DNA from 3 places in the Kribbella sp. NBC_01505 genome. Region 2 is predicted to be linked to each of the others. Evidence: riboswitches for the same ligand, from Rfam matches in the RefSeq annotation. Region 2 holds a riboswitch; each other region holds the start of a gene.

Region 1 (7,499 bases), 890 kb from region 2:
TCTCAGGCTTGATTATCGTCTACGAAGGGGGCGTCCCGACAATTTTGTCCATGGACGGCGCGTACGCTAACCCGTCGTGAGCACGCCCTTTGATCAGGCCCTGGAGCGGTACGACGCGGGCACCGCCGAGCGTCCCGACCTGAAACTGCTGACCAAGGAGCTGCTGAAGCTCCTGGTCGCGAAGGCGCCCGGCCACGCCGTCGAGGTCCGCGTCCCGCCGTACGGCGCTGTGCAGTGCATCGAGGGGCCCCGGCACACCCGCGGGACTCCGGGCGCGGTGGTCGAGCTGCCGCCCGAGCTGTGGATCGAGCTCGCCCTCGGCCGGACCACCTGGCCCGAGGCGCGGAGTACCGGGAAGCTTCGCGCGAGTGGTGAACGCACCGACCTCAGCGAATTGTTGCCCCTGGTAACCACTTGATGACTAGCAGATATGAATTGGGCATAAAGGGGCCGCGACACCCCGCCCCGGGTGCCGCGGCTACTGGTATAGACGTGTTGGGACGCCGGAAAGTTCGCTCGCTGAAGAAAATCAGCGATTAATTTCTCAGCGCCCGGCGGTGGATGTGTGCCAGACCACAGTGCGGCCGACCATGATCTGGACATCGCCGGTGTTCTGCAGGACCAGGGCGGAGCCCTTGCGAGTGGTCTTGCTGGACCACAGTGGCACCTTCGCGGCGCTGTAAACGACCAGGTTGCCGTCGGTCTGCATGACCGCGAACGCGCCCTTGCTCTGCGTCTTGGTGCTCCACAGCGGGGTCTTGCCGTTCTTCACCAGCACCAGGTTGCCGTCGGTCTGCATCTGCAGGCGGTAGACGCGGTTCAGCGACGTCAGGTACTGCGGAGTCTGCAGGAGCCGGCCGGCGCCGAGGACCTGGACCACCATGTAGCGGCTCCAGTTCGGCTTGTTCCGGGTGTTGTAGATCACCAGGTTGCTGTCGTTCTGGACGACGAGCCGGGCGTTCGGGCTGGTGCCGGTGTTGCTCTGCCAGATCGCGGTCCGGCCGACGACGACCTCGAGGTTGCCGTTCTTCTGCATCACCACGACGGCGCCCTTGCGGTTGGTGGCCGTCGACCACAGCGCACTCTTGCCCTTGTAGAGCACCGCGTTGCCGTCGGTCTGCATGACGAACGTGTACTGGCCGTTCGTCGAGCGGATGAACTGACCGGCCCGCAGGACCTGGCCGGGCTTCAGTGCGTCGTACACCTTGGTGGCGCTCGTGGCGGCGGTCGTCGTGGCCTGCGCGGTGGCGGGCACGAGCAGCGCGCCGGTGGCGGCCATCGCCCCCGCGGCGAGGGTGGCGAGCACCTCGGTGCGTACCGACTTGGTCGAGATCATCCGGTTGTCTCCGTCTGTCCTGGGGTTAGGGCGTGTCTCTCAAGTTCTCCGAGATTGACGCCGAGGGCAACCAATCGGTTCCACGGTAGGGAGAAAAGGGTTCTTCGCCTGGGCGGAGTCCTGACAGGATGTGCCGGTGGCAGCAAGTTTCCGAGCGCGGCTCGCCCGGCTGCGTGTCGATCTGACTCCGTGGCGTGGTTCCCGAGACTTCCGGATCCTGGTGGTCTCGGGCTCGATCTTCTTCCTCGGCAGCATGTTCGGGTACGTCGCCCTGCCGTACCAGCTGTACTCGCTGACGCACTCGAACTTCGCGGTCGGCGCGATGGGCCTGATCAACATCGCCCCGCTGGTCGTCTTCGGCCTGTACGGCGGTGCGCTGGCCGATCACGTGGACCGGCGAAAGATGCTCATCTTCACCGGGATCGCGCAGGTCGCGGTCTGCGCCGTACTGCTGAGCAACACGCTGCTGTCCAACCCGCAGGTGTGGATCATCTACGTCTGTGGCGCACTGAACGCGATCGCCGCGTCACTGCAGCGACCGAGCCGGGACGCGCTGTTCCCGCGGGTGGTGAAGCATTCGGAGCTGCCGGCCGCGGTGGCACTGAACGCGTTGACCATGCAGACCGGTCAGCTGGTCGGTCCCGCGCTGGGCGGAGTCCTGGTCGGGACGGCCGGAATCGGCTGGGCCTTCGGGATCGAGCTGGCCGGGCTCGCGATCGCGACCCTGATGTACATGCGACTGAAGCCGTACCGGGTCGGCGAGCATTCGCAACCACCGAGCCTGCGCGTCATCGGCGAAGGCATCGTGTACGCCGCGCGCCGCAAGGACCTGCTCGGCACGTACGTCGTGGACATGGTCGGCATGTTCATGGCGATGCCGATCGTGCTGTTCCCGGCCTTCGCGACCGAGGTGCTGAAGGAACCGAAGCTGCTCGGCGTCCTCTACAGCGCCGAGGCTGTCGGCGCGATGATCGCGACGCTGACCATCGGCTGGACCAGCCGGGTGCATCACCACGGCCGAGCCGTCGTGATGGCGGCGGCCTGCTGGGGTGCCGCGATCGGAATCGCCGGTCTGGCGCCGAATATCTGGTTCGCGGTCGTCTTCCTCGCGTTCGCCGGCGCCGCGGACATGGTGTCCGGCATGTTCCGTTCGGTGATCTGGAACCAGACGATCCCGGACGAGAGGCGCGGCCGGCTGGCCGGGATCGAGATGCTCTCCTACATGCTCGGCCCGCTCGGTGGGCAGGCCCGGTCCGGCCTGGTCGCCGACCTGACGAGTGTCCGCACGTCGATCGTCAGCGGCGGCATCCTCTGCGTGGCCGGCGTCGCGGCCACCGGAGCCGCCCTGCGCGACTTCTGGCGGTACGACGCACGCACCGACGAGCACGCCGTCCGGGAGCGCGAGCTGCGGGCTGAGGCCGAAGCCGACGAAGCGTAGGCTTTGGCACACCATGCGTATCCGTCCGGTAGTGCCGATCGCCGTCCTCGCAGTGCTGCTCAGCGGTTGCGGTGGACCGGGGCAGGAGACTGCTCCGAGCGTGCCGCCGCTGGTCTCGGTTCCGACGACGCCTACCGAGACTCCCTCGGCAACGCCGTCGAGCACCCCGTCGTCCTCGAAGGTCGCCGACACGGTCTGCGTGCGGATGGACCAGCAGCTGGTGCAGACCACGCTTGCGGCTCCCGCCGTGCAGATTCAGCCGCAGAACTTTCCGGCGGACTTCGGCGTACCGGCGACTTATGACATCTGCCAGCTCGGCCTGAGCGCGACTCCGACCGGGCCGGTGCTGCGGGTCGGGGTCTCGGTGGAAACGGCGACGACGGCCACCCTGGCCGCGGCTCAGAAGGCGAGCAAGGGCGCCAAGCCGGCGGTCGTCGGTGCGAGCAGCTTCGGCACCAAGGCCCCCGGCTTCGGAACGGACAGCTTCGTGGTCTTCCTCCGCGACGGCCGGCTCTACAAGGTCGCCGGCCCGAAGGCCACGCTCGCGAAGTACGTCGTGCTCGCGGAGGAGGTGGACCGGCAGGTGGGCGGGCTGCCCGAGCCGCAGCCGTTGATCATTCGGCCGGACTGCGAACGTGGTTCGTCGGCCGCGGCCAAGGTGATGGGCGTGCCGGCGTACATCCGTCGGGACGGTGCGACGGAGTCCGGCGACCTGGTCTGCGGTTGGGTCGCCGCGAACAGCGTGCTGTCCACGTCAGTACGCCGTACGCCACAGGCCAAGACGTTGATGACCGCGATCCGGACGACGCCGACCGCGCAGGCGCTCCCGCTGGGTGACGAGGGGTACGTCGACACCGCGACGGGGCGGACGACGATCCGGATCGGCGACGACCGGCTGATCGATTTCGTGCCGCTACCGGCCCGGGCGATCAACCCGGACGTCATGACGCAGTTCGCGCTGGCGATGGTCTCGCAGTACCGCTGAGGTACTGTGGCGGCGCCGTGGTGCTCGGGAAGCCGGTTCAATGCCGGCGCGGCCCTCGCCACTGTGATCGGGAGTTCACCGGCAGTCCCTCGTGAGGGAGGTCACTGGCCGGTTGGCTGGGAAGACCAGGCCGGTGAACTGAGTCCCGTCAGCCAGGAGACCGGCCACGGCATGTGATCCGTCCACGAGGTGCTGGAGGAGCGGTCCTGTGCTGCGTAAGTCCGTCATTTTTGCCCTGATGCTCGGTCTGGTGACCGGTTGCGGCACGACCACCGCGGTGAATCCGCCGGGGTCGACGATCACCGTGAAGAACTGCGGGATCGACGTCACCGTCCAGGGTCCACCGAAGCGGGTGTTCGCGGCGTACCAGCCGGCCATCGAGATGGCGCATGCGCTGGGGATCTCGGACCGCCTGGTCGGTACGGCGTACCTGGACGCGGAGGTGCTCCCGGAGTACGCCGGCGCGCAGGGCAAGGCGAAGTACTACAAGAACCTGCCCAGCCGGGAGGAGCTGCTCGCGGCGAACCCGGACTTCGTGCTGTCCGGGTTCAACGACGTGTTCAGCGCCGGCGGTGGCAGCGACCAGAGCTTCGGCAGCCGTAAGAGCCTGGCCGAGCTCGGCGTCCAGACCTGGATCTTCAGCCCGCTCTGCCCGACCGCGGACGGCAAGGGCGACGAGGCGATCGATCCGTCCAGCGTCACGATGGACAACGTGTACGCCGACCTGCGCGGCCTCGGCAAGCTGTTCGGGGTCGAGGACCGGGCCGAGGAGGTCATCGCGGACCAGGAGAAGCGGATCGCCGCGGTCGAGGCCAAGGTGAAGAACGCGCCGAAGCCGACGGTCGCGATCCTGCGGCCCGGGCTGGAAGGCGGCGGGCTGACTGTCTCGGGTGGTCCGGACTTCGGCACGGTGCTGATCAAGCAGGCCGGTGGCGTGAACGCGTTCGCCGACCTGACCGCGAAGCGGAACGTGAAGATCGGCGTCGAGGAGCTGATCAAGCGCAATCCCGACTACATCCTGATCAGCGGGTGCTGCGACGCGGCGCTGACACCGGCCGCGACCAAGCCGGACGTGGACAAGCTGCTCGCGAACCCGGCGTTCCAGAATCTCAAGGCCGTCCGCAACAAGCACGTCGTACCGTGGCTGTTCGCGAATCACTCGGCCGGGGTGCGCGGTGCGTACACGACCGAGGACATCGCCAAGACGATTCACCCCGATCTGTTCAAATAACGTGCTTGTTGAAGTGAAGGGACGCGCGGCCGGACTGCTGCTGTGCGTCGCGGTGCTCGCCGTCTCCGTCCTGCTGTCGTTGAGTATCGGCAACCAGCACTTCGGTGCACACGACGTCTACCTGGCGCTGGCGGACTTCAGCGGTAGCGACAACGACCGCGTGATCCGGTATCTGCGGTTGCCTCGTACGGCTGCCGGTCTGCTCGCCGGGGCGGCGCTCGGGCTGGCCGGTGCGTTGATGCAGGGCGTGACCCGCAACCCGTTGGCCGACCCGGGAATTCTCGGCGTGAACGCCGGGGCGGCGCTGGCCGTGGTCGGGGCGATCGGCGTACTGGGTGTGCACAGCCTGACCGGCTATGTCTGGTTCGCGATGGGCGGTGCATTGGTGGCGACTGTGGTCGTCTACCTGGTCGGGGCGATCGGGCGAGGGGGCGCAACGCCGGTGAAGCTCGCGCTGGCCGGCGCGGCGATCTCCGCGCTGCTCGGGTCAGTGACGTCAGCCATCACGCTGCTCGATCTGTCAACGCTGAACGAGTTCCGGTTCTGGGTGGTCGGATCGCTCACGCTGGCGACCAGTTCGGTGATCGGCCAGGCGGTTCCGTTCATTGCCGTGGGCATCGTTCTGACCTTGGTGCTCGGGCGGTCGCTCAATCAGTTGGCGCTGGGTGATGAGCTGGCGCGGTCGCTCGGTACTCGGGTCACGTTGGTACGGGTCATGGCTGGGCTGGCGGTCGTCGTGCTCGCTGGTACGGCGACCGCGATCGCTGGGCCGATCGGGTTCCTCGGGCTCGCCGTACCGCATGTCGCACGGACGTTGGTGGGCGCGGACTATCGGTGGATCCTGCCGTGGTCGATGGTGTTGGCGCCTGCCGTGTTGCTGCTTGCGGATGTGGTTGGGCGGCTGGTGGCTCGGCCGGATGAGCTGCAGGTCGGAATCATTACCGCGTTGATCGGTGCGCCGCTGTTCATCGCGCTGGTGCGACGGCGTCGTACGGCGGCATTGTGAGGGTGTCATTGTGAGGGTGTCATTGTGAAGGCGCTCCGGGTTGGGCCGGTCTCGACGCGGGTCGATGGCTCGAGCGTTGTCTGGGCGACTGTTGCTTGGATTCTGACGCTTGCGGTTGGGGCGGTGTCGTTGACGTTGGGCGACTACCGGATTCCGTTGCCGGTGGTGCTCGATACGCTCGGCGGTCACGGAACGCTGATCCTCAACGACATTGTGGTGAACGGACGACTGCCCCGGGTGCTCGTGGGGATGGGAGTCGGTACGGCGTTCGCTGTGTCGGGAGCGATCTTCCAGCGGCTGGCGCGCAATCCGCTGGTGAGTCCGGATCTGATCGGGGTCAATGCAGGGGCCGCGCTGGCCGCCGTACTGATGATCACTGTGCTCGGGTCCGGATGGATTCCGGCGGGGGCGTTGCTCGGGTCGTTGCTGTCGGCAATTGTCGTGTACCTGCTGGCCTATCGGGATGGCATCTCGGGGTACCGGCTGGTGCTGGTCGGGATCGGGGTGACCGCGATCATCGGCTCGATCACGGCGTACCTGCTGACGCTCGCCGATATCTACACCGCGAAGAGCGCGGTGCAGTGGCTGGCCGGGAGCCTGGCCGGTCGGACCTGGACGCACGTCGTACTGATCGGGGCCGCGTTGGTGATCTTGCTGCCGGCCGCGCTCGCTGGGTCGCGGCAGCTGCGGTTGCTGGAGCTCGGTGATGATCTGGCGCGGACGTTGGCCGGTCGGGTTGAGCTCTCGCGCGGGTTGTTGATCTTGGTCGGCGTTGCGCTAGCGGCCTTGGCGACTGCGGCCGCGGGGCCGATCGCGTTCGTGGCCCTGGTCGCGCCGCAGCTCGCGCGGCGGTTGGTGGCCGAGCGGGTCGCCGGATTGTGCACGGCCGGTGCGCTTGGTGCCTTGCTGGTAGTGGTTTCCGACCTGATCGCCCGCGAGATCTTCGCGCCGACCCAGCTGCCGGTCGGCGTCGTGACCGCGTTCCTCGGGGCGCCGTACCTGCTCATCCTGATGGCTCGCGCCAACCGCATCGGCCGGGGAGGCTGACATGACCGAACTCCGGGCAGACCAACTAACCCTCGCGTACGACGGCCGCGCCGTGGTGCACGAGTTGTCCGTACTGATCCCGCGGCAGCAGATCACTGTCATCGTCGGCGCCAACGCCAGCGGAAAGTCCACCCTCCTGCGCGGACTCGCACGACTGCTCACTCCGCGCGGTGGAGCGGTGTACCTGGACGACGTAGACCTGTCGAAGGTCAGCGCCGCCCGCCTGGCAACCCAGCTAGGCATGCTCCCGCAACAACCAGTCGCGCCGGACGGCATCACGGTCGCGGACCTCGTCGGTCGCGGCCGGCATCCGCATCAACGCTGGTTCCGCCAATGGTCGTCAGAGGACGAGCGCGTGGTCAGCTCCGCCCTGGCCGCGACCGGCGTCGCCGAGCTGGCCGACCGTTCCCTGGACGAGCTCTCCGGCGGCCAACGCCAACGCGTCTGGATCGCCCT
Region 2 (7,499 bases):
ATAGGATATTGCGAACCTGATGCTGCCGCTTCACACTGAAGGCGTCAAGACTCGTCGAGGTAACGATGCGAGTCGGGCAGACTAGGTCCCTGCGTAAGAGGGGTTCGGGAGGAGTGCACTGTGACTGATGCGCATGTTGGTCTGGCGGGGCAGTTGGCCCGCCTGCCGCAGCGACAGGTGCTGAGCGACGACGTCTACGAGACCGTCAAGGGCCTGATCATGGACAGCGTGGTCGAGCCGGGCACCCGGCTGAACATCGACGCCCTGACCCGTGAGCTGGGGATCTCGCAGACCCCGATCCGGGAGTCGCTGGCCCGGCTGGAGTCCGACGGACTGGTGATCAAGGAGCCGCTGCGCGGTTACCGGGTGTCGTCACGGCTGACCCGCCCCGAGTTCGAGGACCTGTTCGAGTTCCGGCTGCACATCGAGCCCTGGGCCGCCGGTCGCGCGGCCGAGCGGGCCGGCACCGAGGACCTCGTCCGGCTGAAGGACGAGATGCTGAGCTACACCGACGTACCGGACCGGCCGGCGTACGAGAGCTATCGGGCCATGGCGGCGCACGACCAGCGCTTCCACGACCTGGTGCTGGAGCTGGCCGGCAACGAGACCGCGCGGCTGTCCTTCGCCCGCACGCACTGCCACCTGCACCTGTTCCGGCTGTACTACGGCGGTGGGATCGCGACGAAGGCGCTGCGGGAGCACAAGACGGTCGTGGCCGCCGTGCGCAAGGGCGACCCCGAGGAGGCGACCGCGGCGATGCGGTCGCACATCGAGGCGTCCCGCGAGCGGCTGCGTCCTATGTTCGACAAAGACTGAGCTCCGGCCCCAAATCAATTCAATACAGTAGGAGACCCTGTGGAACTGCTGCGCCTCGGCGCGGTCGGCGAGGAGCGCCCGTACGTGCGCGCCACCGACGGCACCGTCTACGACCTGAGCCCGCTCACCACCGACATCGACGGCGCCTTCCTGGCCGCGGACGGCATCGCCCGCACCCGCGCCGCGCTGGAGGCCTGTGAGCTGACCGCAGCCTCGGTGGATGGCCTCCGCACCGGCGCCCCGATCGCGCGCCCCGGCGCCGTCGTCTGCATCGGCATGAACTACGCCGCCCACGCGGCCGAGTCCGGATCCGCGCCGCCGAAGCAGCCGATCGTGTTCTTCAAGCACCCGAACACCGTCGTCGGCCCGTACGACGACGTCCTGGTCCCCCGCGGTTCGGCCAAGACCGACTGGGAGGTCGAGCTGGCCGTCGTCATCGGCAAGGAAGCCCGGTACGTCGAGACCGACGAGGAGGCCCTCGCCTGTGTCGCCGGCTACGCCGTCTCCAACGACGTCTCCGAGCGTGCCTTCCAGCTCGAGGAGTCGGGCGGCCAGTGGTCCAAGGGCAAGTGCTGTGAGACCTTCAACCCGCTCGGCCCGGCGCTGGTCCCGGCCGACGAGGTCGACTCCACCAACCTCGACCTCAAGTCCTTCGTGAACGGCGAGCCCCGCCAGGACTCCAACACCCGGGACCTGATCTTCTCGGTCGCCACGCTGATCCGCGACCTCTCGCAGTACATGGTCCTCAGCCCCGGCGACATCGTGAACACCGGGACGCCGGAAGGCGTGGCGCTGTCCGGCCGCTTCCCGTACCTGTCGCCAGGTGACGTGATGGAGCTGGAGATCGCGGGTCTCGGCAAGCAGAAGCAGACCCTCGGCAAGGCGTAATCATTTTCTGTCGGCGCGGCCTTCTAGGGTCGCGCCATGACAGACGCACTCGCGAAGATCAGCACGTCGTACGACACGGTCGCCTTCTCGTACGCCGAGCGCGTGGTGGACGGGCCCGAGTGGGAGATCGAGGGATTCGACCTGGTCACCAAACTCGCTGACGGTCGCCCGATCCTCGACGCCGGCTGCGGCCCCGGCCGTACGACGGGATTGCTGGCTGAGCGTGGATCCGCGATCGGGCTCGACCTCTCCCCCGGCATGATCGAGGTCGCCCGGCGGGATCACCCCGACCTGGAATTCCGCGTCGGCTCGATGACGGCACTCGACTTCCCCGACGAGTCCTTCGGTGGGGTGGTCACCTGGTGGTCGATCATCCATCTGCCGCGCCACGTCGTACCGGAAGCCTTCGCCGAGTTCCACCGCGTGCTCGCGCCGGGCGGGGTGCTGCTGATGGGCTTCCACGTCGGCGAGGAGTCCACCCACAAGACCTTCGGGTACGGCGATCTCCCGATGGACGTGTGGGTGCACCGGTGGCTACCGGAGCAGTTGACAGAGCTGGCGGTTGCGGCAGGATTCACGCCGTACCAAGAGGCTGAGAATCCCGAAGATCGATTGGTGTTCCTGAAATGACTTCACGCGTCCGAACGGTGACGTTCGATACCCACGACCCCTACGAACTGGCCGGCTTCTGGGTGCAGGTCCTCCGCGCCTCGCGCAACCCCGACGACCATCCCGACGACCCCGGAGCCGAGGTCATCACCGACGGCATGACTCTGCTGTTCGAGCGCAACGACGACGACAAGGTCGTCAAGAACCGCGTCCACCTCTGCCTGGAACCAGACACCACCCGCGACGCCGAGGTCGAGTGGCTCCAAACCCTCGGCGCCACCATCGCCAACGACCTCCGCAACCCCGACGGCACCGGCTGGGTCGTCATGCACGACCCCGAAGGCAACGAATTCTGCGTCCTCCGCAGCGCCGGCGAGCGCGCCGCCACCAGCTGACCACCGAGGTCATCGGACTATACGGTTTCCGTATAGTACTATACGGAATGTGGTTACTTCTCCGTCGGCGCTGATGCCGATCTTTCGCTCTGAGGCGCAGGCCAGGATTCTCGCCTGGCTACTCCTGGTGCCCGACCGTGAGCAGCCCATCGCGACGCTTGAGCAGGTCGCCGGAGTCGCACAGCCCAATACCCTCCGCGAGGTCAACCGCCTGGTCGAGGGCGGGCTACTTCGCGAACGACGCGCCGGCAACGCCCGCTTGGTCTCAGCCAACACGGCCAGCCCGTACTTCGAGCCGTTGGTGCAGATCCTCGGCCGGGCCTACGGCCCCGCCGTCGTCGTACCGCAGACGTTGTCGGAGGTCCCCGGGATCAAGCTCGCAGTCATCATCGGCTCTTGGGCTCGGCGCTATCTCGGCGAGCCCGGACCGCCCCCGAACGACGTCGACGTGATCGTGGTCGGCGAGCCTCAGCCGCGCGCGTTGCGCCGAGCCAACGCGCAACTCGAGGAGCAACTCGGCGTCCCCGTCCAGCTCACGGTGGTTACCTCGCAGGACTGGGTCGGACGAACAACCCGCTTCATCCAAACCGTCCAGAACAAGCCGTATCTGACAGTCATTGACAACACCGGAGCCGAACAGTGAACGCCGCAGCCCGCGCCACCGTCCGTCCGCTCGGCGAGTGTGAGAAGTGTGCACTCCCGTCCCAGGCCGGGCCAGGCGCACGGGTACGGGTCTCCGCTGGGCACGGTCGCGGGTGCTGGGGAGCAAAACCGCCCGATTCAGGGGGGAGCACTCCCCGAACCGGTTTAGGGACAGCGATCGGGTCCGACCCGGACACTCCCTAAACCGCTTTGGGGAGCACAACCAACCGATTCCGGTTCACTAGCCTCCCCGAACCAGACACGTTTGCCGGCACAAGAGCTGTCGGCTGTCGCCCTGACTGGTGACCGAGCGGTGGATCTGATCCGCGGGATCCGTCGTGAGCTCGCAGGCAGCTGAGCGCTGCGCCGACAGTTGTCAGCCGAAGGCGAGGGACCAGCTGCCGGCGTGGTGGGACAGGTTGACCGTTGCCAAGGGGCGGACGTCGACGTGCCGCAGCGACTCCGCCGGAGCGTCGAGCACATAGAGGACCACGGCGCGCACGACAGCCGGGTGAACGACTGCGACGAACTTGTTGCCCTCCCCGGCCACGAGATCGCCCAGCCAGTCGGCTACGCGGGTGATCACGTCGTTCTCCGTCTCACCGCCTGGAGTCGCCGTGTGGGGGCGCTCCAGCCAGGCAGCGACCCGGGTCGGGTCGGCCGTTAGCAACTCCTCCAGGCCGTGGCCGGACCAGTCGCCATAGTCTCGGTCGCGGAGGGCTGGCTCGACGACCGGGGTTAGGCCTAGGGCTTCGGCGGTGCGGAGGGCGGCGGGTTCGGGGCCGGTGTAGGTGGTGTCGGCCTGGAGTTTTAGCTCGCGGGCCGACTCGACGCTTGCCGGGTCCGGGTCGGGTGCACCACCTAGGACGAGGCCGCGCAGCGCGGGGGTCAGTGCGTGGGCGACCAGCGTCAACGAGCTCAAACAGACACCTTCTGTTCGGATGGCCGGCGGGCCACCGTGGCGGCGTACCCGAAACCGAGCAGGAGCCACAGCGTCGCCTGCGTACCTAGCGAGGCGAACCGGAACTGCCAGAGCAGCGTAGCGGGGAACGCGTCCGGAACCTCGTTGATCCGCGGCAGGATCAGGTATGCCGCCACGACGGTCACCACGAGTCCGGCGACTCCACCGGCCAGCCGGGCCACGTCGCCGTACCGGGCTGCCCATCGGGAGAGCGCGACGCCGGCCCAGACTGCGAGCAGGCCGATCACGATCGTCAGCAGATAGGTGACGGTACGGCGGGTGATCGTCTCGGGGTCACCGACGGCCGGTGGGTTCGGTGGGTACTTGAGGAACGGGACCAGGACGACGCCGATGAAACCGGCGGCGGCCAGGCCGAGGGCGGCGTACGCGTCGTTGCCGGTGCGTAGGCGGCGCCGGAGCAGCGTGAAGCCGACCGCGAAGATGCCGCCGAGGGCGACGCCGGACAGGCCGGTGGCCAGGAACAAGCCCGCCTTCTGGCCGCTACGGCTGACCAGCGGAGCTTCTTCTTCACCAGCCGCATGCTCGTCGCCAGAGCCGTGGTCATGACTGTGCGCGGTGGCGTTGGCCTCTTCGATCGCGATCGCGGCGTCAACCCGCGGCTCGCCCATCACATAAGCGAAGGTTCCGGCCAGCAGGCCGGCGAAGAGTCCGACGATCAGACCGCGCACCAGGAGTGATCCGAAGGTGCGCATCAGTCAGTGGCAGGGCACGCCGAGGAGGTGACGGCCGTCGTGCATCAGCTCGTGCAGGTACATGCCCGACTGCGACACGGCCCCCTGGTCGAAGCCGACCAGATACGCGAGCAGGAGCAGCAGACCGACGCTGAGAGCGGAGAGAAGAAGCAACCGGGACGAGATCGCCGGTACGCCGACCGACTGGGCAGGAGCTGCCATCTGAACCTCCTGGGGAAGTGCGCGTCCCCTTAGAAAGGCTGCTGGTGCCCGAGCATCCTGACTCGCGAGCAGCTGCTCGCTCACAGTGGCGCGGCCGTGCCGGACTTCCACCGGCTTACCTCGTGGCATCGCAGTTGTCACCCGAACCGTAGCCCGCTCTCCGTTGAAGGGTCAACGAGCTACGGCCGAGGGGTGAGAATGGCCTCACCAGGCCGCTTCCGTGCCTATGGTGAGCAGATGCCCTCCGCTCATCATCTGGTCGCCTTCGCTGTGACCGCGCTCGTGATCATCATCGTTCCCGGCCCGAGTGTGCTGTTCATCGTCGGTCGCGCGCTGGCGGTCGGTCGCCGGGAGGCGGTGCTGACGATGCTGGGGAACACGCTGGGCGCCTCGGTGATGCTGGTGCTGATCGCGCTTGGCCTCGGCACGCTGATCGCGGCCAGCGCGGTGGCGCTCACCGTGGTGAAGCTGGCCGGGGCGGCGTACCTGATCTATCTCGGGGTGCATGCCTTCCGCACGCGGAAGTCGCTGGTGACGGCGATGACCTCGGGCGTCAAGCCGTCCAGCAGCGGCCGGACGATCCGGCAGGGGTTCCTGGTCGGGGTGACCAACGCCAAGACCGCGGTGTTCTTCGCGGCCGTGCTCCCGCAGTTCGTCGATCAGCACGCCGGCAGCCCGGCCTGGGCACAGATCGTGCTGCTCGGCCTTATCTTCGTCACGATCGCGCTCATGTCGGACAGCCTGTGGGCTGTCGTGGCCGGTACGGCGCGCGAGTGGTTCGCCCGCTCACCGCGCCGGCTCGAGCTCGTTGGAGGCACCGGCGGGCTGATGATCATCGGCCTCGGCGCCGGGATCGCCGTCAGCGGGACGAAGGAGTAGTCCGCCGCGCCGCCTGCACTCCGAGCAACGCCAGTACGGCGGGGACTCCGAACGCGACCAGGTAGGCGGTCACCGGGGAGTGCGGCTCGATCGCCGCGAAGAGCGAACCGCCGACGGCCAGGACCGTTGCCGTGGACAACGAGTCGCTGAGCTGCGCGGCCGAACTGTTCACGCCCTGCTCGGCGCGCTCGGAGTACTCGAGGACCAGCACCGACAACGTCGGGAACACCGTTCCCATCCCGAAGCCGGTCAGGCTCCAGCCGAGGATGCCGACGACGACCGGCACCGCCGGGTTCAGCGTCAGAACGGCGATGGCGATCCCCGCGACGATCGCGAGCATGCCCACCTGCAGGAACACGTCCGGGCCGAACCGGTGCCGCGGCCGACCCCGCCACCACGACGCGAGCGTCCAGCTCACCCCGCTCACGGTCAGCACCAGGCCCGCGAGGGCCGGCGACAGCCCGCGCTCCCGGGTCAGCATCAGCGGCAGGAACACCTCCGCCCCGAACCCGGCCGCGGCAACCAGCCCGCGCAAGGCGACGACCGACGGCAGTCCCCGCCCGAGCACGAAGGTCCCCCGCGGCAGCAGTTTCGGCGCGAACACCGCGATCGCGGCCAGGCCGACCACCAGCAACGCGATCTGCAGTACGCCGTGTTGCTGGCCGCCGTAGTTCAACGCAGCCACGCCGATCGCGGCCGCCACGGCCCACAGCGTCTGCTTGTTCCACAGCCGCCCCGGGCGTACGTCGTACCGGTCTCCCCGAGCCAATCCGGGCCGCATCACGAAGACCGCCGGAATCGCCAGCACCGGTACGGCGAGGAACACGATCCGCCAGCTGGCGTGCTCGACGATCAGCCCCGCGATCGCCGGACCGACGAGCGACGGCACCACCCAGCCGGTCGCGAACGCGGCGAAGATCTTCGGCCGCAGAATCGCCGGGTACAGCTGGCCGACCACGACGTACAGAGCGACCGTGAGCAGGCCGGCGCCGAAGCCCTGGATGATCCGGCCGGCGACCAGGACCTCCATGCTCGGCGCGAAGCCGGCGATGACCAGGCCACCGAGGAACCAGGCGGTGCCGTGCCAGAGCGGCCGGGTCGGCCCGCGCAGGTCACTCCAGGTGCCGGAGACAACCATTCCGACCACGCCCGAGGCCAGCGGACCGCCGAAGGCGAGCGCGTAGAGGTACAGGCCGTCGAGCGCCTGGGCGACGGTTGGCATCGCGGTCGTCACGGCCAGGTTCTCGAAGGCGACGAGCGTGATCAGCGCGACCATGCCGATCGTCAGCGCACGGTACTGCGGGGACATCACCCCTGGGGTCGTCCGGGTCGGTTCGGCGGTCGTGGTCATGCCGACCACCCTCCGACCTCAAGTGCACTTGAAGTCAATTGCCG
Region 3 (7,499 bases), 3.9 Mb from region 2:
CGCACCGACGCCGCAATGGCTTGCAGTTCCTCAGTCATCGATCAGCTCATCGTCGGGATGACGAAGCTGGCGCCCTCTTTGGCACCTGAGGGCCAGCGCTGGGTGACGGTCTTGGTCTTGGTGTAGAAGCGGAACGAGTCGGGACCGTGCTGGTTCAGGTCGCCGAATCCGGACCGCTTCCAGCCACCGAAGGTGTGGTAGGCGATCGGCACCGGGATCGGCACGTTCACTCCGACCATGCCGACATCGACGCGGGACGTGAAGTCGCGCGCGGTGTCGCCGTCGCGGGTGTAGATCGAGACACCGTTGCCGTAGGCATGCTCTGTCGGCAGCCGCAGCGCGTCCTCGTAGTTCTCGGCGCGGGCGATCACCAGCACCGGCCCGAAGATCTCCTCGTCGTAGATCCGCATGCCCGGGGTGACCCGGTCGAACAGCGTCGGGCCCAGGAAGAAGCCGGACTCGTGACCGGCGAGGCTGAAGTCGCGGCCGTCGACCAGCAGCTCGGCGCCTTCCTCGATGCCGATCGCGATGTAGTCGAGCACCCGCTGCCGCGCCTCGGCCGTGACGAGCGGTCCGTAGTCCGACTTCTCGTCCAGGCTGTGGCCGACATTCAGATTGGCGATGCGTTCCCGCAGCTTGGCGACCAGCGCATCCGCGGTCTCCTGCCCGACCGGTACGGCGACCGAGATCGCCATGCACCGTTCACCCGCGGAACCGTACCCGGCGCCGACGAGCGCATCGGCGGCGTCGTCCAGGTCCGCGTCCGGCATGATGATCATGTGGTTCTTGGCGCCACCGAAACACTGTGCGCGCTTGCCGTTGGCGGCCGCGCTCTCATAGATGTACTGCGCGATCGGCGTGGAACCGACGAAGCCGACGGCCCGGACCCGCGGGTCCTCCAGGAGCGTGTCGACCGCCTCCTTGTCGCCGTTCACCACGTTGAACACACCGGCCGGCAGCCCGGCCTCGAGGAACAGTTCGGCGATCCGCAGCGGCACCGAGGGGTCACGCTCGGACGGCTTCAGGATGAACGAGTTGCCGGCGGACAGCGCGGGGCCGGCCTTCCAGAGCGGGATCATCGCCGGGAAGTTGAACGGCGTGATGCCCGCGACGACGCCGAGCGGCTGACGCAGCGAGTAGACGTCGATGCCGGTCCCGGCACCGGCGCTGAACTCGCCCTTGAGCAGGTGCGGACCACCCGCGGCGAACTCGATCACCTCGAGACCGCGCTGGATGTCGCCCTTGGCGTCCGCGACCGTCTTGCCGTGTTCGCTCGACAGCAGCCGCGCCAGCGACTCCATGTCCTTGTTGACCAGGTCGAGGAAGCGCAGCAGCACGCGCGCGCGGCGCTGCGGGTTCCAGGCGGCCCACTCGCGCTGGGCCTGCTCGGCGTTGTCGATCGCCGCGACCACCTCGGCCTTGCTCGCCAACGGGACCCGCGACTGCACGGTGCCCTGGTTGGGGTCGAACACGTCCGCGAAGCGGCCGGACGTCCCCTCGATGTGCCGACCTGCGACGAAGTGACTCAGCTCGTTGACCAACGTCTCGCTCCCTTGAGGGCAACCTGACCAGGGCGTGTCTCTTAAGTCCGCGCCGTAGGCGGGGAGTTAAGAGACACGCCCTAATTACTAGGACGTGCGACAAATTAGCTGGACGTCCTAGTACTTTCCTAGGGCGTGGATCACAACCGCGGAACCCGGCCCGATTGCGTAGGCTGATCGGGTAGCTGGTTCGTCCTGGCAGCCGGTCAGGACGTCGCAAGAGGGAACCCGGTGTGAATCCGGGACTGCCCCGCAGCGGTAAGTGGGAACGACCACCGTCATACGCACTGGACCGAGAGGTCTGGGAAGCGACGGTCAGTAGGTGTCCGGCCCGCCGGACGTGCCCACGAGTCCGAAGACCTGCCAGCCACCCGCGGTGCGCCCGACGTACCGCGGTGATCACGAGGCCTCGTGGGAGGGCCGGGCGTGCCATTGCGTCTGCCTGCCTCCCTGCGTGCCTCTGGTCCTTCAAGACTGGCTCGCTAAGGAGAGACGCTTGACCACCGTGCACGGCTACCCCAGGCAAGGCCCGAACCGGGAGCTGAAGAAGGCGATCGAGGGCTACTGGAAGGGTTCAGTCACCGCCGACGCCCTCCGGCAGACCGCCGCCGAGCTCCGCCGGTCCAACTGGCAGCAGCTCGCCGACGCCGGGATCGACGAGGTCCCGACCGGTGACTTCTCGTACTACGACCATGTGCTGGACACCTCCGTCCTGCTCGGCGCGATCCCGGAGCGCCACCGCACCGCGGTCGCGGCGGACGCGCTGGACGGCTACTTCGCCATGGCACGCGGTACCCAGGAGGTCGCTCCGCTGGAGATGACCAAGTGGTTCGACACGAACTACCACTACCTGGTCCCCGAGCTCGGCCCGGACACCACGTTCGCCGCCGACTCCACCAAGCAGGTCGCCGAACTGCGCGAGGCTCTCGCGCTCGGCCTCAAGGCCCGCCCGGTCCTGGTCGGACCGATCACCTACCTCCTGCTCGCCAAGCCGGCGCCCGGCGTGGCCGAGGACTTCGAACCGCTGTCGCTGCTGCCCCAAATCCTTCCCGTGTACGCCGAGATCCTCGGCGACCTGCGCGCGGCCGGTGCCGAGTGGGTGCAGCTGGATGAGCCGGCTCTGGTCCAGGACCGGACCGCGGACGAGTTGGCCGCGACCACTCGCGCGTACGCCGAACTCGGTGGTCTGCTCGATCGCCCGAAGCTCCTGGTCGCGTCGTACTTCGACCGGCTCGGCGAGGCGCTGCCGGTGCTGGCCAAGTCGCCGATCGAGGGACTGGCCATCGACTTCACCGGTCCGGCCGCGGCAAACCTCGACGACCTGGCCGCCGTACCGGAGATTCGCCAGAAGCGACTCGTCGCGGGCGTCGTCAACGGCCGGAACATCTGGCTGAACGATCTGCCCAAGTCGCTGTCCACGCTGGCCGTTCTGCTCGGCTTGGCCGACCAGGTCGACGTCAGCTCGTCGTGTTCACTTCTGCATGTGCCGCTCGACGTGGCGGCTGACACCGACCTTGATCCGGAGGTCGCCGGCTGGCTCGCGTTCGCCCGGCAGAAGACGGCTGAGATCGTGACGCTGGCCCGCGGGATCACCGAAGGCACTGAGGCGATCGAGGCCGAGCTGGAGGCCAACCGCGCGGCGCTGGGGTCACGGGCCGGTTCGGCGTTGACCAACAACCCGGTCGTGCGGGCGCGAGTTGCAGCAGTCACCGCCGATGACAGCCGCCGGGTGGCGTCGTACGGGGAGCGAAGCGCGGCGCAGCAGAAGCGGCTCGAGCTGCCGTTGCTGCCGACGACCACGGTCGGCTCGTTCCCGCAGACCACCGAGCTGCGGACTGCGCGGGCGGATCTGCGTGCGGGCCGGATCGACGAGGCGCAGTACGACGAGCGCATCGCGGCCGAGATCCGGGAGGTGCTGACCTTCCAGGAGAAGGCCGGGCTCGACGTCCTGGTGCACGGTGAGCCTGAGCGCAACGACATGGTGCAGTACTTCGCCGAGCAGCTCGACGGGTACGTCGCCACGCAGCACGGCTGGGTCCAGTCGTACGGCACCCGGTATGTGCGGCCGCCTGTCCTCGTCGGAGACATTTCCCGTCCGGAACCGATGACGGTCCGCTGGTGGAAGTACGCCCAGTCGCAGACTGACCGGCCGGTGAAAGGCATGCTCACGGGACCGGTCACGATGCTGGCCTGGTCGTTCGTCCGCGACGATCAACCGCGCAGTGAAACTGCTCGGCAGGTCGCGCTCGCCCTCCGCGACGAGGTCGTCGACCTGGAGACCGCAGGCGCCGCAGTCATTCAGGTGGACGAACCCGCCCTCCGCGAGACGTTGCCGTTGCGGCAGGCGGATCGCGCCGCCTACCTGAACTGGGGCACGGAAGTCTTCCGGCTGACAACCAGCGGGGTACGTGCGGATACGCAGATCCATACGCATATGTGTTACGTCGAGTTCGGCGACATCCTCAACGCACTCGACGAGATGGATGCCGATGTCGCCAGCCTGGAGGCGGCCCGCTCGCACATGCAGGTCGCGCACGAACTCGGCGCGGCCGGCTACCCGCGCGGCGTCGGTCCGGGCGTCTACGATATCCACTCACCCCGGGTCCCCAGTACGCCGGAAGTGGTGTCTTTGCTGCACAAGGGGCTGGACGCGATCCCGGCCGCACGCCTCTGGGTCAACCCGGACTGCGGCCTGAAGACTCGCGGCTGGCCCGAGGTCCGCGACTCGCTGCAGAACCTGGTCGGCGCAGCCCGCGAGATCCGGGCGGCCCACGGCGACTGACGAGTAACGGCCGGAGCCTGATCGGCTCCGGCCACCTCGTCCTTTCGAACGGCGTGGCGGTTTCGCAGGTGCCGTAGGGTGGGCACCAGAACAACCTCTTCAAGGTTCTCGTTGTCGTGACCGGCCGCAGCTGAAGATCGCGGCGGATGTGTCTACGCGGACTGAGCAGATTTCCTGCCCAATTGGCTCCGCAGCCATCACGATGTGAGGACCTCATGCCATCCGCCGGCACGATGCTGACCGCTACCCAAAAACAGCCGACCACCACGCCGAAGGGCAGCGACTTCGCGCCGTTGCTCCGGGAGATCAAGGCCGCCGGGCTGCTCGAACGCCGTACCGGTGAGTATGTGCTGGCGATCGTGATCAACCTGCTCTGCCTGGGCGCGGTGGTCGCCGGGCTCATCCTGCTCGGCAACTCGTGGCTCGTGCTGCTGCTGACGATCCCGGCCGGCATCTTCAGCACGCGGGCGGCGTTCTTCGGCCACGACGCGGGGCACCAGCAGATCGGCAGCTCGCGCCGGCTGCACGACGCGATCGGTCAGCTGCACGCCAACTTCCTGCTCGGCATGAGCTACGGCTGGTGGAACGACAAGCACAACAAACACCACGCGAACCCGAACCACACCGACAAGGACCCGGACGTCGCCGCGGGTGTCCTGGTCTGGACGCTCGCCCAGGCCGAGGGCCGCCAGGGCCTGTACGGCTGGCTGAGCCGCAACCAGGCGCGCATCTTCTTCCCGTTGCTCAGCCTCGAAGGCTTCAGCCTGAAGGTCTCCGGGATCACGTACCTGCTCACGCACCGGCCGCGCCGCGAGTCCGTCCTGGAGCTCGGCCTGATCGTCGCGCACCTGACCGTGTACTTCGGTGGTCTGCTGCTGATCATGTCGCCGCAGAAGGCGCTCGTCTTCGCCGTCCTGCACCACGTGCTGTTCGGCCTGCACCTCGGCAGCGTCTTCGCGCCGAACCACAAGGGCATGGAGATGCCCGACTGCGACGCCGCGTCCAAGTGGGGTCACCTCGAGAAGCAGGTCCGGACGTCGCGCAACGTCCACGGCAACCTGGTCACCGACTGGCTCATGGGCGGTCTGAACTACCAGATCGAGCACCACCTCTTCCCGAACATGCCGCGCGCCAACCTGCGCCGCGCCCAGGGTGCGGTCCGCGCCTACTGCGAGCGCGTCGGCGTCCCCTACCTGTCGACCAACATCATCGAGTCCTACGCCCAGGGGCTGCGCCACATGCACGAGGTCGGCCGGCAGCTGCGATCCCCCGCTACGTCGTAGGTTCCTGTCAAGATGTCCCCCGTGGACATCCTGCAGCGAAACAACGTGGTCGTCACGGGCAATCCGGACGGCCGGACGGTCGTCCTGGCCCACGGCTTCGGCTGTGACCAGAACATGTGGCGACTGACTGTTCCCGCCTTGGCTCCCGAGCACCGCGTGGTCCTGTTCGACTACGTGGGTTCGGGGCAGTCGGACCTGTCCGCGTTCGACGAGTCCCGGTATGCATCACTCGACGGGTACGCCGAAGACGTGGTCGAGGTCGCGGATGCGCTCGACCTGACCGATGCGGTGTTCGTCGGACATTCGGTCAGTGCGATGATCGGCGTACTGGCCGCTCAGAAGGCGCCGGAGCGGTTCGGCGCCTTGGTGATGGTCGGACCGTCGCCCCGATACGTTGATGACGGCGACTACCACGGCGGCTTCAGCGCCGAGGACATCGACGAGCTGCTCGCGTCGCTCGAGGCCAACTACCTCGGCTGGTCGACTGCGATGGCTCCGGTCATCATGGGTACGCCGGATCGCCCGGAGCTCGGCGACGAGCTGACGCAGAGCTTCTGCGCCACTGACCCCGCGATCGCCCGGGTGTTCGCCCGGACGACGTTCCTGTCCGACTCCCGCGCAGACCTCGCGAGCGTGCGGGTCCCGACGCTGATCCTGGAATCCACGGAGGACGTCATCGCGCCCCGCCAGGTCGGCGCCTACGTGCACGATGCCGTCGCCGGATCGACTCTCGTCACCCTCGACGCCACCGGCCACTGCCCACACCTGTCCGCGCCCGAAGCCACCAACCAGGCGCTCACGACCTTCCTCGCGACGCTGCCGTGACAGACACGGCCGGCGCTGCGTACGACGGCGCTCCGAGTGGTCAGCTGACGACCGCGCCGGACGGCCGGATCCTGCTGGCCAACCGCACGCTCCTCACCTGGCTCGGCCGACCGCGTGAGGAGGTGGTGGGCGCACTGCGGTTCGCCGACCTGCTCACTGTCGGCGGCAAGCTCTACCACGAGACGCACTTCGCTCCTCTGCTCCGTCTACAGGGCGAGGTCAGCGGTGTCGCCCTCGAACTCAAGCGCGCCGACGGCAGCCGGATGCCGATCCTGGTGTCGTCGACAGTCCAGTACGACGACGCCGGCGAACCGCAGCTGGTCCGCACGACGATCTTCGACGCCCAACTGCGACGCGCCTACGAGGAGGAGCTGCTCCGGGAACGTCAGGCGGCCGAGGCGGCCAGAGCCCGGTTGCAGGACGCGCTGGCGGTGCTCCAACAGTCGTTGCTTCCGGCAACTTTGCCGGCCGTACCAGGGATCGCCGTCGCGGCCGACTACCACACCGCCTCCCCCGACGACCTCGGCGGCGACTTCTACGACGTCTTCGCGATCGACGACGAACGGTGGGGCTTCTTCCTCGGCGATGTCTCCGGCAAGGGCCCCGAGGCGGCTGCTGTCACCTCGCTGGCGCGCTACTCGCTGCGGGCGGCAGCCCTCCACGATCCGGCCGCTGCTCTGAGCACGCTCAACGTCCTGCTGCACGAGCGGTACGCCGAAGGGGACCCGCGCTACTGCACCGCGGTCTTCGGGACCCTGCGAAACGACCCCGCGACCGGCCAGGTCGCCGTACGGTTCGCATCCGGCGGTCATCCGCCGCCGCTGCTGATCCGCGCCGACGGCAGCTCGGAGTTTCTGCTGAGTCCCGACGGCACCCTGATCGGCATCCTGCCGGACTCGAAGTTCCCGTTGACCGACGTCACGCTCGCTCCGGGTGACCTGCTGCTGCTCTACACCGACGGACTGACCGAGGCCCGCCGTGGCCGCGAGCTCTACGGCCCGGAGGCCGTCCAGAAGCTGGCAGGTCAGTACGCCGGCGGCTCACCGGCTGCCCTCGTCCAGGCACTCT

The links. A riboswitch is a leader RNA that binds a small molecule or an ion and turns the genes downstream of it on or off. The one in region 2 is predicted to bind cobalamin.
Region 1: another riboswitch for cobalamin. It lies ahead of OG474_RS19600 (ABC transporter substrate-binding protein); the one in region 2 lies ahead of OG474_RS15270 (CbtB domain-containing protein).
Region 3: another riboswitch for cobalamin. It lies ahead of metE (5-methyltetrahydropteroyltriglutamate--homocysteine S-methyltransferase); the one in region 2 lies ahead of OG474_RS15270 (CbtB domain-containing protein).

Annotation. Positions count from the first base shown of each region.
Region 1 covers NZ_CP109425.1:4,138,459-4,145,957, forward strand. Annotated here, with positions in the region: gene OG474_RS19580 (sterol carrier family protein) at 77-418, shown strand; gene OG474_RS19585 (hypothetical protein) at 545-1,336, opposite strand; gene OG474_RS19590 (MFS transporter) at 1,473-2,774, shown strand; gene OG474_RS19595 (hypothetical protein) at 2,788-3,759, shown strand; cobalamin riboswitch at 3,750-3,943, shown strand; gene OG474_RS19600 (ABC transporter substrate-binding protein) at 3,968-4,990, shown strand; gene OG474_RS19605 (FecCD family ABC transporter permease) at 5,004-5,996, shown strand; gene OG474_RS19610 (FecCD family ABC transporter permease) at 6,021-7,043, shown strand; gene OG474_RS19615 (ABC transporter ATP-binding protein) at 7,045-7,499, shown strand, end outside.
Region 2 covers NZ_CP109425.1:3,250,776-3,258,274, forward strand. Annotated here, with positions in the region: gene OG474_RS15235 (GntR family transcriptional regulator) at 121-816, shown strand; gene OG474_RS15240 (fumarylacetoacetate hydrolase family protein) at 856-1,704, shown strand; gene OG474_RS15245 (class I SAM-dependent methyltransferase) at 1,741-2,334, shown strand; gene OG474_RS15250 (VOC family protein) at 2,331-2,708, shown strand; gene OG474_RS15255 (hypothetical protein) at 2,758-3,351, shown strand; gene OG474_RS15260 (histidine phosphatase family protein) at 3,727-4,272, opposite strand; gene OG474_RS15265 (CbtA family protein) at 4,269-5,024, opposite strand; gene OG474_RS15270 (CbtB domain-containing protein) at 5,028-5,225, opposite strand; cobalamin riboswitch at 5,259-5,385, opposite strand; gene OG474_RS15275 (LysE family translocator) at 5,463-6,104, shown strand; gene OG474_RS15280 (MFS transporter) at 6,085-7,455, opposite strand.
Region 3 covers NZ_CP109425.1:9,260,489-9,267,987, forward strand. Annotated here, with positions in the region: gene OG474_RS43140 (acyl-CoA dehydrogenase family protein) at 1-38, opposite strand, end outside; gene OG474_RS43145 (CoA-acylating methylmalonate-semialdehyde dehydrogenase) at 42-1,541, opposite strand; cobalamin riboswitch at 1,711-1,924, shown strand; gene metE (5-methyltetrahydropteroyltriglutamate--homocysteine S-methyltransferase) at 2,047-4,323, shown strand; gene OG474_RS43155 (fatty acid desaturase family protein) at 4,539-5,606, shown strand; gene OG474_RS43160 (alpha/beta fold hydrolase) at 5,619-6,431, shown strand; gene OG474_RS43165 (PP2C family protein-serine/threonine phosphatase) at 6,428-7,499, shown strand, end outside.